2 linked regions of the Thermotoga maritima MSB8 genome follow. The protein of the gene in region 1 interacts with the protein of each later gene in a pairwise test. Links are inferred from orthologs where the notes say so. Each region holds a gene or a part of one and is shown on either strand. Other genes may lie near its edges.

Evidence for each region. The genes of interacting proteins can lie anywhere in the genome.
Region 2: the proteins of TM_RS04715 (region 1) and rlmB interact in binary tests that used the Escherichia coli proteins (3 or more experiments, as listed by UniProt). The link is inferred for Thermotoga maritima MSB8 from one-to-one orthologs.

Annotation. Positions count from the first base shown.
Region 1 is NC_000853.1:936,254-943,356, reverse strand. What follows is about bases 1,252-4,108. They hold TM_RS04715 (NAD(P)H-hydrate dehydratase), read right to left. Parts: upstream 3,500-4,108; coding sequence 2,003-3,499; downstream 1,252-2,002. Other genes in these bases: TM_RS04705 (iron-containing alcohol dehydrogenase family protein), read right to left, coding at 3,965-4,108; TM_RS04710 (lytic transglycosylase domain-containing protein), read right to left, coding at 3,504-3,968; TM_RS04720 (tetratricopeptide repeat protein), read right to left, coding at 1,252-2,006. Outside these bases: tRNA (guanosine(46)-N7)-methyltransferase TrmB, read right to left, coding at 1-25; TM_RS04725 (radical SAM protein), read right to left, coding at 16-876; more of TM_RS04720, read right to left, coding at 873-1,251; more of TM_RS04705, read right to left, coding at 4,109-5,044; TM_RS04700 (OsmC family protein), read right to left, coding at 5,055-5,471; TM_RS04695 (methyl-accepting chemotaxis protein), read right to left, coding at 5,481-7,103. UniProt on the Escherichia coli protein: Bifunctional enzyme that catalyzes the epimerization of the S- and R-forms of NAD(P)HX and the dehydration of the S-form of NAD(P)HX at the expense of ADP, which is converted to AMP.
Region 2 is NC_000853.1:1,713,974-1,720,335, reverse strand. The notes cover bases 926-3,883. They hold rlmB (23S rRNA (guanosine(2251)-2'-O)-methyltransferase RlmB), read right to left. Parts: upstream 2,790-3,883; coding sequence 2,061-2,789; downstream 926-2,060. Other genes in these bases: TM_RS08845 (DNA double-strand break repair nuclease NurA), read right to left, coding at 3,170-3,883; TM_RS08850 (Mini-ribonuclease 3), read right to left, coding at 2,743-3,165; TM_RS08860 (HAD-IIA family hydrolase), read right to left, coding at 1,292-2,071; TM_RS08865 (aldo/keto reductase), read left to right, coding at 926-1,312. Also shown: ltaE (low-specificity L-threonine aldolase), read right to left, coding at 1-403; more of TM_RS08865, read left to right, coding at 488-925; more of TM_RS08845, read right to left, coding at 3,884-4,081; TM_RS08840 (ZIP family metal transporter), read right to left, coding at 4,081-4,818; TM_RS08835 (purine-nucleoside phosphorylase), read right to left, coding at 4,828-5,664; dnaB (replicative DNA helicase), read right to left, coding at 5,702-6,362. UniProt on the Escherichia coli protein: Specifically methylates the ribose of guanosine 2251 in 23S rRNA.

The sequences.
Region 1 (7,103 bases):
TCAGTTCGTATTCTGTTACAACCACCTCAGCCACCTCTCCACTTCTATGAGATTCAGTTTTTTCTTCTTCGCGTATTCCACAACTTTTAGATATTCGTCTCTGGTGATGAATCTATCGAGTCCATATTCTTTCGCTCTGTACGCTGGGTAGAACTGCGCCATGATGTTCACAAGTGGTTTCGGCTCCAGCGTTGAAAGCAGATCGATCACACCGAAACTGTCTTCAAGGAAACCGGGAAGAACGAGGTGTCTCACAAGAACTCCTTTTTTCATAACACCATTTCTTATCACCGGTTCTCCCATCTGATCGATCATAACCTTCAGAGCTTCCAGGGCGAATCTTGGATAATCTTTCACACCAGAGAGCTTTTCTCCAAGTTCGGGATCGCTGTACTTGAAGTCTGGCATATAGATATCGACAAACCCTTCAAGAGAAATTATGGTATCGACAGATTCGTATCCTCCACAGTTGTAAACAACAGGAATTTCTTTCTCCATTCTCTCGAAGGCATCGACAATGAAAGGTATCTGGTGAGTGGGAGTCACCAGGTTGAGATTTTCCACACCCATGTCCTGAAGTTCCGTGAATATCCTCAGAAGATCTTCAACAGTGATTTCTTTTCCTATACCAAGCTGACTGATTTCATAGTTCTGACAGTAGACACATTTGAGATTGCAATAGGTGAAAAAGACGGTTCCGCTTCCACCGCGGCCAACGAGTATTCTTTCCTCTCCAAAGTGAGGCCCCCAGGAAGAAACAACGGGAGAGTTTGCTACCCCGCAAGCACCTTTCTCTCCCATGAGTCTGTTCACTCCACAATTTCTGGGGCAGAGATCACACTTTTCAAGCTTTCTGTAGAAAAGTTCACTCTTCACAGCCTCTTCAAAAAGTACTCGGCGTCGTCCGCATACTCACTATCTGGGAAGAGCTTTATGAACTCCTCGAAAAGCGAACGAGCAGTCGATGTATCGCCTTTGTAGTAGTAACACAAAGCCCTGTAATAGTAAACGTCATCTTTGAAATAGACGTTGTCTTCTCCAATTTCCTTTATAGCGATTTCAAACCTGTTTATGGCTTCATCGTAGTCCCTTCTCAGGTAGAACATGTAACCCAGAAACCACAGGCTCTTTGCCCTCTCTATTCGATCTTCCCGTGCGGGAACGTAAACAACAGATACTGAAGGTTCTTTGTTCGATGTTCTTGCTATAGCGGATTCGATCTTGGAGAGTCTGGATTCCAGGTTCGTTAGAGCCTCTTTAAGAGATTCAATATTCTCAGAAATGGGGCTCATATTCTCCTGCAAGGCACTGAAATTCTTCTCAAGGGAATCGTTTATCTTTCCCAGATTTTCTGTGAGGATAACGATGTTCGCCAAAACATCTTCAACACGCTGTTCGACTGGTTTAATATTTATCGTGTTTTCAGAAGATGGCACGTTTACCTCGATGCGGGAGGGAAGGGTGTAAAAAGCGAGTATTGTTGTGACAAGAAGTGCAACCAAAAGAGAAAGTGTGAACACTTCGAAAACACCTATCCTACGAGAGGAAGCTCTGGTTTCGATCAGAGCAGGGTGGGTTCTGTCAAGGCTTAAAAGAAGCTTTCGATACTTTTCAATCGCTCTCTTCTCGTTTCTCTGAAGGGCGAGTTTATATCTCAGAGCTACTACTTCCACGAGTTCGGGGTAATCCTTGACAATCGATTCGAGTATGGAGGCAGCTCCCTGAAAATTCTTTCGTTCTATCTCTTTGAGGGCTTCTTCCGTTTCTTTCGAGTAGTCTATATTCAGCTGGTTTGCCGCGTATTCGTAGTATTCTCTGTATTTCTCCTTGAGTTCATCCGGCAAGTTTTCATAGAGCCTTTTCACAGCCTTCCAGTTCCTGGCGGCGTATTCCACTTCCAGTTCAAGATGAGGAAACTCTTCTGGAAAGAGAGAGAGCAGATTTCTCGCCTCGGTGATTCTTTTCTCGCTGATGAGATCCCTCACGATTTTTTCCAGAATATTCATTCTTTCAACCTCCTTATAGCCTCAGGTATGAGGCGCAGTAACTCGGAAGCGGTGAGCCCTCTCTCATCCTGTTCGAAAAGCTCCGCGGCAAAACCGTGTAGATACACAGAAACCGTGGAAGCTTCGAGAGGGGAAAGTCCCTGTGCTATAAAGCCGGCTATCATTCCTGTCAGAACGTCTCCACTTCCTCCCTTTGAAAGTCCTGTGTTTCCCGTTATATTGAACAGGGTTTTCTCGCCATCTGTTACAATGGTGGTGGCAGATTTCAAAACCAGCACGCAGTCGTTTTCTTTTGCAAACTCCTCTGCCAGTTCGTAGTTGTACTTGACGTCCCCAACAGTTTTTTTCACGAGTCTTGCCATCTCCCCAGGATGTGGGGTTAGTACCGCAGGGGATTTTCTCTCCTTCAGAACTGAGGTATCCAGAACGTTAATGGCATCGGCGTCTATGACAGCCGGTTTTTCGAGTGTTTTCAAAAACTCGTTGACAAACTCCCTCACGTGTTCATTGTTTCCAAGACCCGGCCCGATGGCTACCACATCCACGTCTTTTGATAGCTCCAGACATTCCTGAAGATTCTGCAGGCTGAAGAAGCCTTTTTCTGTATCTATGGGAACGGAAATGAGTTCCGGAAATCTCGAAGTAGCGATCAGATTCTGTGGAAAAGGAACTGCGAGCTTCACAAGACCCGTTCCCACTTTCAAGGATCCCATTCCAGAGAGAACGGGAGCTCCGGAGTACAGTCTGGACCCCGCTATTATCAGCACTTTTCCGTAGGTTCCCTTGTGGGAATCTCTGGGTCTTTCCGGCAGAAGGGAACGAACCATTTCCCGTGTTATCACGTATCGATTGATCGAATTGATCAGATGAACAGGATGGCCTATGTTGGCCACTTTGAGCTTTCCTGTGAGATCTCTTCCTGGAAAGAGGATGTGACCTATCTTGGGAACTCCAAAGGTAACCGTGAGATCCGCTTTCACCGCTGTTCTAAGAACCTTCCCCGTGTTCGAATCTATTCCCGATGGAACGTCAACGGAAACAACTACTTTCCCCGATTTATTCACAAGATTTATTATCTCAGCGTACTCTCCCGTGATTTCTCCTCTCAGGCCCGTTCCAAAAATGGCGTCAACCACCACATCGAATTCGTTCAGAATAGAGGGTTCGAATTGTTCCACCACTTTTCCTCCGAATTTTTTGTAAAGACCGTAGTTATACTCACAATCGGGAGTTTTTTTCTTTCCAAGAAAGACAACCAAGACATCTTTTACCACACCGAGGAGATTTCTGGCCACGACAAAGCCGTCTCCTCCGTTGTTTCCTCCCCCGCAGAGAACCAAGAATCTGTAATCAGAAAGATTTCCAAGTTCCTCCTCCATTGCGAGAACAACGGAAATTCCGGCTCGCTCCATGAGGATTCTCGAGTCCACACCGTATTCTTTTATTGTTAATTCATCGATCTCTTTCATCTCCTGGGCGGTTGCCACTCTCACCTTCTCACCTCTCACTGTAGAGGAAACGGTATATGAGATAGGTCCTCTTCACTTTTTTCAAGTATCTTTTCGCACTGTCCAGATTTCTTCCTTCGCTCAAAGCAGCCGGTCCTACGTTGTAAGCCATGATGGCTTTGTCGAGATCACCGTACAGATCTTTCAAAAATTTCAGATAAACGATCCCGTAGATTATGTTTCCTTCTGGATTCTTGAAATCCTCTTCCAGAGAAAACTTCTTTTTCAACCAGACAGCCGTTGAAGGCATGATCTGCATGAGACCAAAGGCTCCCAGCGAAGAAACCGCGTTTCTGTCAAAACTGCTCTCCACCCATATGATACTTTGAATGAGAAGAGGATCGAGATCATCGGAATTTTTGGATATGAAATCGTAATAATCATCTGGGAACAATCTGTAGAGATTCGCTATAAACACAAGAACAAGCAGAAAACACAGAAAAAAACTCCTCACACCCCGAGTGCCTCCCTGTATATGTTTCTGATCTTTTCGGGAGTGAAGGTACCCGGCGTGTTTTTGAGATGTTTCGCTCTGGAACCCTTTTCGACCCACTTCTCCAGTTCTTCAGAGGAAACTGCCACTTTTTCGTAAAGTCCGAGTTCTTTCAGAAATTTCAAAAGACTGCCGCCGAATATGTGATTCACAGTATCCACCTTTTCTGGAATTTCTTCTTTCATTACCTCCATTACAAATGGTAGTACCATACCTGTCGCTTTCCCGTGTTTTATTCCCTTCTCCGTTGTTAGAGGATAACCCAGAGCGTGCGCCAGTGTGGTCCCAGTTTGCGCAATCACCATCCCGGCAAGGCAGGAGGCCACGAACATCTTCTTTCTGGCTTCTCTGTTTCCTTCAATGGCCTTCGGTAAATTCCTGTGAATTATCTTCATGGCTTCGATCGCGAGGGCATCGGAAGGCGGCGTACTCTTTCTAGAAAGGTATCCTTCGACCGCATGAGAAAGCGCATCGACTCCAGTCGATAAGGTCAGTTCATCTGACATGGAGTAGGTGTATCTGGGATCGAGAAACGCGTACACCGGAAACATGAGTGTACAACCTCTTTTGTTTCCCTCTGGATCGGTGAGTATGGAATACGGAGTGACTTCACTACCCGTTCCAGCGGTGGTTGGTATCTCCACGACTGGAAGCCAGTGCTTCACTTTTTCTCTATCGTAAAGATCTTCGACGGAAAGATCTTTCTCTTTCAAAAGTACGGCCACCGCCTTGGCGAAATCCATAGGGCTTCCTCCACCGAGTCCCACGACGAAATCGAAAGAATCGTTTCTGTATCTCTCAACAGCCTTCATAACGTTGTCGAAAGACGGATTCTCCTCGACTTCATCGAAGATCTCGTAGGATATTTCTGTTTCGTCGAGAAGCTTTTTCAGATCATCGAGAGATCCGTTCTTTTTCGAAGAAGATTTGCCGGTTACTACCAAAGCTCTTTTTCCAAGAAGATCTATTATGTTTCCTCTCTTCTCGAGGATTTTTTCTCCAAAAAAGACATCCGTGGGCATGTAGAATTCCCACACGAATTCCACCTCAATTCTCGTAAACAATCTCGTAAGTCACCTTCGAAGAGCACTTCAAAATGGCAGAGACACTGCAATATTTTTCCTGAGAAAGCTGAACGGCTTTTTCAACCTTGTCCTTCGGAGGCTCCCCATCGAACTTGAAGATGTACTTCAGATGAACTTTAGTGAATATGCGGGGATGTTCTTCCGTGCGTTCGTACTCGATCTCTATCCTGAAGTCTTTCATCTGATCAATCACTTTCATTTTTCTCAAAATTGAGACCACATCCATTCCTGTACATCCCATGAGCCCAGTGAGGACGAGCTCAAGAGGTCGGGGAGCAGCGTCTTTTCCCCCGACCTCTTCTTTTGTATCCATGAGAACGTCATGATTTGAGTCAGTTCTTACATGAAACATCATGTTTCCTATCCAGCGTGCCTGCATTTTTTCACCTCACACCTTGAATTTTTGAACGAGCGTTGAGAGCTGTTCAGAAAGCTCAGACAGTCTTTCAGCAGCCTGAGAGACTTTTGCAGCAGAAGTGGTCTGATCTTCTATGAGAGACTCCATTCTGTTTAGACTTTCCACAACTCCTTCGACTATCTTTGTGACGTTGTCCATAGCGCTTGCCATTTCTTCTGCGGCCGCTCCCTGCTCCTGCGCAGTGGCAGCTGTGTTCTCTATCATGCTGTTGATCTCTTCTATCCTTCCAAGGATCTCTCTGAATCTCTTTGTGACTTCTTCTCCCATCACCGCTATCTCGTCCACTCCTTCGAACATCTCTTTCGAGCCGTTTTCTACGTGTTCTATCGTTGTCCTCAAACTGCTCAGCATCTTCGCTATGTCTTCTGTCGCCCTCTGGCTCTCTTCTGCGAGTTTCCTTATCTCGTCTGCCACCACCGCAAAGCCTCTTCCCGCTTCTCCAGCTCGAGCCGCTTCTATCGCTGCGTTCAACGCGAGCAGGTTCGTCTGCTCTGCTATCGAGCTGATCGTGTCCACTATCTCTCCTATCGTCTTGGCCGAGTCAACTAGTTCTCTCAGGTAGTCCCTCTGTCTTTCTGCTGACCCTTTGAGTTTGTTTATGACTCCTCCCACCGCTTCTACTCTCTCTGTCCCTTCTCTTGCCGCTTTCGTCACCGCTTCTGACCTTTCTGTCAGATCCTGGGTGATCTTTGAGATGTTCTGCGCGCTCGCTGCTACTTCTTCTACGCCGCTCGTCACTTCTGTCAGCGCACTGCTCATGTTGTTCGCCTCGTCCAGTATCTTTTTGGCTTCTTCGTGCAGGTTCTCTGACATCTTGTGGCTCTCTTCTGAGAGAACTTTTATCTCTTCTGATGCTCCGCTAAGCTCTTTCGCAGCTTCTATGATGCTCACTATCATCTCTTTGAGTGATAGTACCGCTTCTTTCAGGCTCTCTTCTATCTGGGTCAGTTCATCTTCCCCTTTCGCTTCGAACTCTACTGTCAGGTCCCCTTCTCCGAATCTCTTCACTTTCTCTACCTGCTGCCTCATTCTCTTCACTACCGGCATCATCGAGACAAACAGCACCGCAAAGATCACTCCGCCGAACACTACATACGTCACTATCGTCCCAAGGGTCGCTTTTCTTCCTTCTGCAAGAAGTTCATCCAGGTACCCTGTTGAGAAGATGTAGAAGTCGTACCCGGGCACTTTTTCCCACACGGTGTATTTCTTCTCTCCGTTGTATTCGTACTCTACGTATTTCTCTCCACCTTTCTTTGCTTCCTCGAATGCTTTCTCAAAGCCGCCTAACTCCTTCACGTCTTTCATGAAGTTTCCCATGTCTTTGTGGATCAGTACCTTTCCGTCGCTTGTGACAAGAAGCCCATAGCCGCTCTCTCCCAGTTTTCCTCCTTCTGCCACCGTACGCCAGAAATTCTTGTTTTGAGAAAGATCTATCACATAACCTACTGCGCCGAGCGTACCCGCACCGAACGCACCTAGCGGAGCTAAAACAACGAGGGCGGGTTTACCTTCAAAGACATCCGAGGTAACTAAATATGGATTTTGCGAATTCTTAACAAGATCCATATATTTTTGATAGATGGTCGAAGA
Region 2 (6,362 bases), 780 kb from region 1 along the record:
CGATGGCAATGAGCGAAGTTCTGGGGAAGTGTATGTTTCTGGGTCTTATGGCCTTCCTCACATCATCGGGGTCCATGGCTCCATTTTTTCCAGGTACAGGATGGGGCATGACTCCGGAGAGAACCGCCATGGCTCCGACCTCGTACCAGAAGATGTGGCTGTCTGCCTCCAGTATCACTTCATCGCCCCTCTGGGTGTGAGCCATTATGCTCACTTGATTTCCCATGGTGCCGGAGGGTACAAAGAGAGCCGCTTCCTTTCCAAAGGTCTCTGCGGCGAGCCTTTCGAGTTCGTTGATGGTTGGATCTTCTCCGTACACATCGTCTCCCACCTCAGCCTGTGCCATGGCTTTTCTCATCTCTTCTGTTGGTTTTGTAACGGTGTCGGACCTGAGATCGATCATCCTGTCACCTCCCACACGATTTGATTGAATTTTAACACCTCAGGTTATAATAATAATACTAGACTAATTCAGGAGGTGGTTGGAATGTTATACAAAGAACTTGGAAGAACAGGAGAAGAAATTCCGGCTCTGGGTCTGGGCACCTGGGGTATCGGCGGTTTTGAAACACCCGATTACTCCAGAGACGAAGAGATGGTTGAGCTTTTGAAGACGGCGATCAAAATGGGATACACACACATAGACACGGCAGAGTACTACGGTGGAGGGCACACAGAGGAACTCATCGGCAAGGCGATAAAGGATTTCAGGCGTGAGGATCTTTTCATAGTGTCCAAGGTGTGGCCGACGCATCTGAGAAGGGACGATCTTTTGCGCTCCCTCGAGAACACCCTCAAACGACTCGACACGGACTACGTGGATCTTTACCTGATTCACTGGCCGAATCCAGAGATTCCCCTCGAAGAGACCCTTTCCGCAATGGCAGAGGGCGTCAGGCAGGGGCTCATCAGGTACATAGGAGTTTCGAATTTCGACAGAAGACTCCTCGAGGAGGCCATCAGCAAGTCTCAAGAACCCATAGTCTGCGATCAGGTCAAGTACAACATAGAAGACAGAGATCCAGAAAGAGATGGACTTCTCGAGTTCTGCCAAAAGAACGGAGTGACCCTGGTGGCCTACTCTCCACTGAGAAGAACTCTTCTTTCAGAAAAAACGAAGAGAACACTCGAAGAAATAGCGAAGAATCATGGAGCAACTATCTATCAGATTATGCTCGCGTGGCTTCTCGCAAAACCAAATGTTGTTGCCATTCCAAAGGCCGGCAGAGTAGAACATCTCAGGGAGAATCTAAAAGCAACGGAGATCAAACTCTCCGAAGAGGAAATGAAGCTACTGGACAGCCTTGGCTAATTCTCCAAGGTTTTTGAAGACGAAGTCCGGTTTTGTTTCAGCCCTTTCAAGGTCTTCCGGGGTAGTCTCACCGGTGAGAACGAGAATGGAGACTATCCCGGCGTTCTTTCCCAGTTTCACATCCGTGTACAGCCTGTCTCCTACCATTGCCATTCTTTCTTTTGGAACACCGAACTTCTCGGATATCACATCCACAACCAGTGGATTGGGTTTCCCAGCGATCAAGTCTGGCTTTCTTCCCGTCGAGGCTTCTATCGCTGCCATGATGCTTCCAGCGTCTGGAACGGGTCCTTCTTTCGAAGGACAGTTGATGTCCGGATGGGTGGCTATGTAGAATTTTCCCTTTCTGAGTAAAATACAAGCTTTTTTCAGTCTTTCATACGTTAGCGTTTTGTCGAAACCCAGGACCACAAAATCCGGATTTTCCTCATCTATGACGTGTCCGTAAGCCTCGAAGACCTTCTTCAGCTGAGGGGTTCCCAGAAGAAAGATACGGCACCTTCCGAACCGCTTCAGCATGTGCTCCGCGGTGATTTCTCCAGAGGTTACGACAGCATCGTCCGGTACGTCCACTCCCATGTTTCTCAGCTTCCTCACGTAGTCCTGTGCGCCGAGCGAGGAGTTGTTGGTGAAAAAGACGAATCTTTTGTTTTTCTCTTTCAAAGTCTCCAGAAATTCCAGAGATCCGGGAAGAAGCGAATCGTCCAGATAGAAAGTCCCGTCCATATCTAAAATGAAGAGTTCTATTTTATCCAGCACCTTTCATCCTCCTCTGTCTCACAGCTTCAAAGAGAACTACTCCCACACTCACCGAAACGTTCAGAGAATCTATGTCGTTCTCCATCGGAATGGTGACCACCCTGTCGCACTTCTCTCTCACGAGTCTTCTGATGCCTTCTCCCTCGTTACCGAAGACGAAGGCGGTGGGGAAGGTGAAATCTTCCTCGTAGATGGGTGTACCGTCTATGTCTGAAGCGTAAGTCCAGACACCTTTTTCCTTCAACTCTTCTATCGTTCTTGCCAGATTGGTCACAACGGCGATTCTGGCTCTGAAAACCGTTCCAGCCGAAACCTTCACGACGGTTTCTGTTACTTTTACTGACTTGTCCTTCGGAATGATGATTCCGTTCGCTCCCGCACCCACGGACGTTCTCACGATTGCACCGAGGTTGTGTGGATCCTGAATCTGATCGAGAAGAACTATCAAGGGTGGAGTCTTTGCTTCAAGAATTTCCTCTACAGAACTGTACCGGTACTCTCCTATATCGAAAACAACCCCCTGATGCTTCTTTGTTCCCGAGAGATTCTTCAATCTTTCTTCTGATTCAAAAGAGTACTTGATACCTCTCTTTTCGACTTCTTTCACAAGAGAAAGAAAGTAACTGCCAGGATTTTTCATTTTTTGGAAGAATACTTTCTTTATCGGAACGTTATTCCTGAGCGCTTCCTCCAGGATTTTTCTTCCGTAGACTCTCAAGATCCATCACCACCCGAAGCAGTTCTTCAATTCTGTCGAATTCTCTTTTCAAGAATAGATACCCGATCAAAGCTTCGAAACCGGTGCTCTTTCTGTATGTAGGGTCGTTCCCGTGTCTTTTCGCTGCCTTCGAATTCATCGCTCTTTTAACTATTTCTTGCTCTCTTTCGTCGAGGAGATTCCATATATTCTCCAGCATCCATGCCTGACCGTGTTTCGAGGTGTGTTCCTTGACCCTCTCGTGTATGACGGACATTCTGTAATCTCCTGTGAATCTCGATCTGAAGATGAGCTCCAGAACGGCATCTCCCAGATACGCTAGAACGGCCGGTGGCAGTTTCTCCGGTTCTGCTTCGAATCTGAAGAGTTTTTCCACTCTTTCATCTCCCGATGTAGGCAAACAGTCTCGTGTTCATGTAGTTCTTGTCGGTGAGATAGTACGAAAGGTTCTCTTCCAGAAACTGTATCGGAAGAATATTTTCCGGAAGTCTTGGGATGGGAAGGTCTGCCGTGAGATGTGGTAACGTCTTTGCAAGATCGTCGAACACTTTTCTGATGTACGGTATCTGATTATCGTCTTTCACGTAGGTTTCTAACCTGACAAGACCCCTTATACCTTCTCCATCGATCAGTTTTACGTACGCTCCCACTTTTTTCAGAGGTGTTTCCCTCGATGAAACGAACATCTTGCTTCGCTTTCCCTTTTTGAGAAAGCGCAGTTTCTTGAAGTCCTCTTTGCTCAACTCGGTGACACCGATGTTCTTCACAAGACCGATGGGTCCCACGTTTTCCTCGAACGGAAGTTCCCGGGCAGCTGGTCCATCCTTCACGATGAGAATGTTTTTGTCCATGTGCTTTCTCACTTCTTCTATCTCCAAGGACCTCATGTACAGATCTATCGATTGCATGGCGTCTTTGCCTTCTTTTACAACTTTGAAGAGAATACCTCCGACTTCTTCGTATCCTTCTTCCTGGAAGCTTTGGGAAAATCCAAGGACTCTTTCTTTGACTGGTGGTTTGTCTGGAGAGAAGAGCGTTTTCGTTCCACCTTCTCTATCCCAGATGACCGCCCCAACACAGAGTTCCGCGAATATACCGGTGATCCCTTCGTCTGTTGTTATCCGCACAAAGCTTCTTCTTTTGCCATCGACGAAGATGATCTGATCGAGAATTTCTCCCTCTCTCTGCTCGTCTTCCTCCAGGAATCTCGATTCTTCCACGAAAGTCTGATCTCCTACGTGTTCTTCCAGTTCGCTTTCAATTCTTTCCGCTCTTTCGATACGCACCTGCATCACCCCAGTGCCACGTCGAGGGAAGCCATCACCAGGAATCCCACCATGATCCACCACGTGGAAAGCAGTTCGTTCCCCTTCGAATGGGTTTCTGGAATCACTTCGTCGCTGACGACGTATATCATTGCACCGGCAGCGAAGGCCATCATGTAAGGAAGAAGTCGTTGGGAGATCGAAACGATTCCCGCACCGAGAAGACCACCTATCGCTTCAACGAGTCCTGTGAGGAAAGTTATCAAAAAGGCTTTGCCTTTTTTGTACTTCATGGGTATCAGAGAGGCCATCACGGCGGCACCTTCGGGAATGTTCTGAACCCCAATTGCGATGGCGATTGCGAGGGCCTGGGGTGTGAAGGCGGAAACTCCCACTGCCATTCCTTCAGGGAAATTGTGTATTGTGATGGCGATGATGAAAAGCCACACACCTTTCAGTCTTTTGGTGTCAGGTCCTTCGTGACCTTTGAGCAGATGTTCGTGTGGGATGAGTTTGTCTGCGAGGTTGACGAAAAGACCACCCAGGACGAAGCCTATCAGGAATCTGACGATCCCTCCCATTTCGAGGGAGGGAGCGACCAAGCTGAAAGCACTCGCAGCCAGCATGACACCGGCAGCGAACCCCAAGAAAGAGTCGATCACCTTGTCACTCGTGTGGTGCGGTTTTAAAAAAAGGAACGGCAACGCACCGAGCGAGGTTGCCATTCCCGCGATCGTGCTGTAGAGGATTCCCTTGAGAACCATCCCTTCACCTCAGAGTTTTCTGACGACCTCGAAGATGATCTGTGCGATCTTTCTTCCCGTCTTCTCAGCGACTTCCAGGACCTCCTCTGCGGTGAGCGGCTTGAGGTCTTCAGGAACGGCCCTGTCGGTGATGGCGGAGATTCCAAGGACCCTTATCTGACCGTGCCTTGCCACTATGACTTCCGGAACGGTTGACATTCCAACTGCATCGGCTCCGAATTTTCTGAGCATCCTGAGCTCAGCGGGTGTTTCGAAGCATGGACCCGTAACGGCCACATAGACACCCTGATAGACGGGAATTCCCAGTTCTCTGGCACTGTTGTAAGCGAGTTCTATGAGTTCCTTGTCGTAGGGCTCCGACATGTCCGGAAACCTGGGACCCCATTCATCCACGTTGGGGCCTATGAGAGGATTGTCACCCATGAAGTTGATGTGATCGGTTATGATCATGGGTCTTCCCACTTCGAAATCCGGATTCAACCCACCAGCGGCGTTGGTAACAATCAGAATTTCAACACCGAGAAGCTGCATCACTCTGATGGGGAATGTGACTTCCTTCATTGAATAACCCTCGTAGTAGTGAAACCTTCCGTTCATCAGCATGACGTTCTTTCCAAAGAGTTTTCCGAAGATCAGCTCACCCTTGTGACCCGGAGCTGTGGAAATGGGAAATCCTGGTATCTCGCTGTAGGGTATCTTCTTGGAGGTTCCCTCCTTTTCCACCTCATCCGCTATGACGGAAAGACCAGAACCCAGTATTATCGCTATTTCGGGTGTTTCATCGATCTGACCTTTCAGATATTCAACCGCTTTTTCCACTCTTTCTTTGTAGGCCTTTATGTCCACGTCGAACACCTCCCTGGTCTTTTTCAAGAAAATTCTATCATGAATGCACCACATCGACTTCATGGAACGTAACCGTTCTGGGGTCGAAGATCAGAGTGATCGTTCCAACGGGACCGTTTCTCTGTTTACCTATTATGATTTCAGCTTCGTGAGGTTCGTGAAGCTTGCTTTCCTCTTTGGATTTTTTGCTCCTGTAATATTCCTCCCTGTAGATGAAGATGACTGTGTCTGCGTCCTGTTCTATCGCACCGGATTCCCTGAGGTCACTCAGCCTCGGTCTTTTGTCTTCTCTCTGTTCTACGGCCCTCGAAAGCTGTGAAAGCGCTATCACCACTATGTCGAGTTCCCTCGCAAGGAGCTTCAGAGATCTCGAGATCTCGGATATCTCCTGCTGTCTGCTTTCTTTTCTTCCTTTCAGGTGCATGAGCTGGAGATAGTCGACAAAAATGGCTTTTACATCGTATTCTTTTTTCATCCTTCTCGCTTTTGCCCTCAACGATCGCGGATCGAGGAGTGACTCATCGTCCACAACTATGGGTGCTTTGTAGAGTTTAGAAGCCGCTATTGTGAGTCTTTCCCACTTCTCCTGATCCAGGTATCCTGTTCTGATGCTGTAAAGATCCACACCGGACTCCATGCTGAGTAGTCTTTGAGCGAGCTGTTCCTTGGACATCTCGAGACTGAATATTCCGACGGGG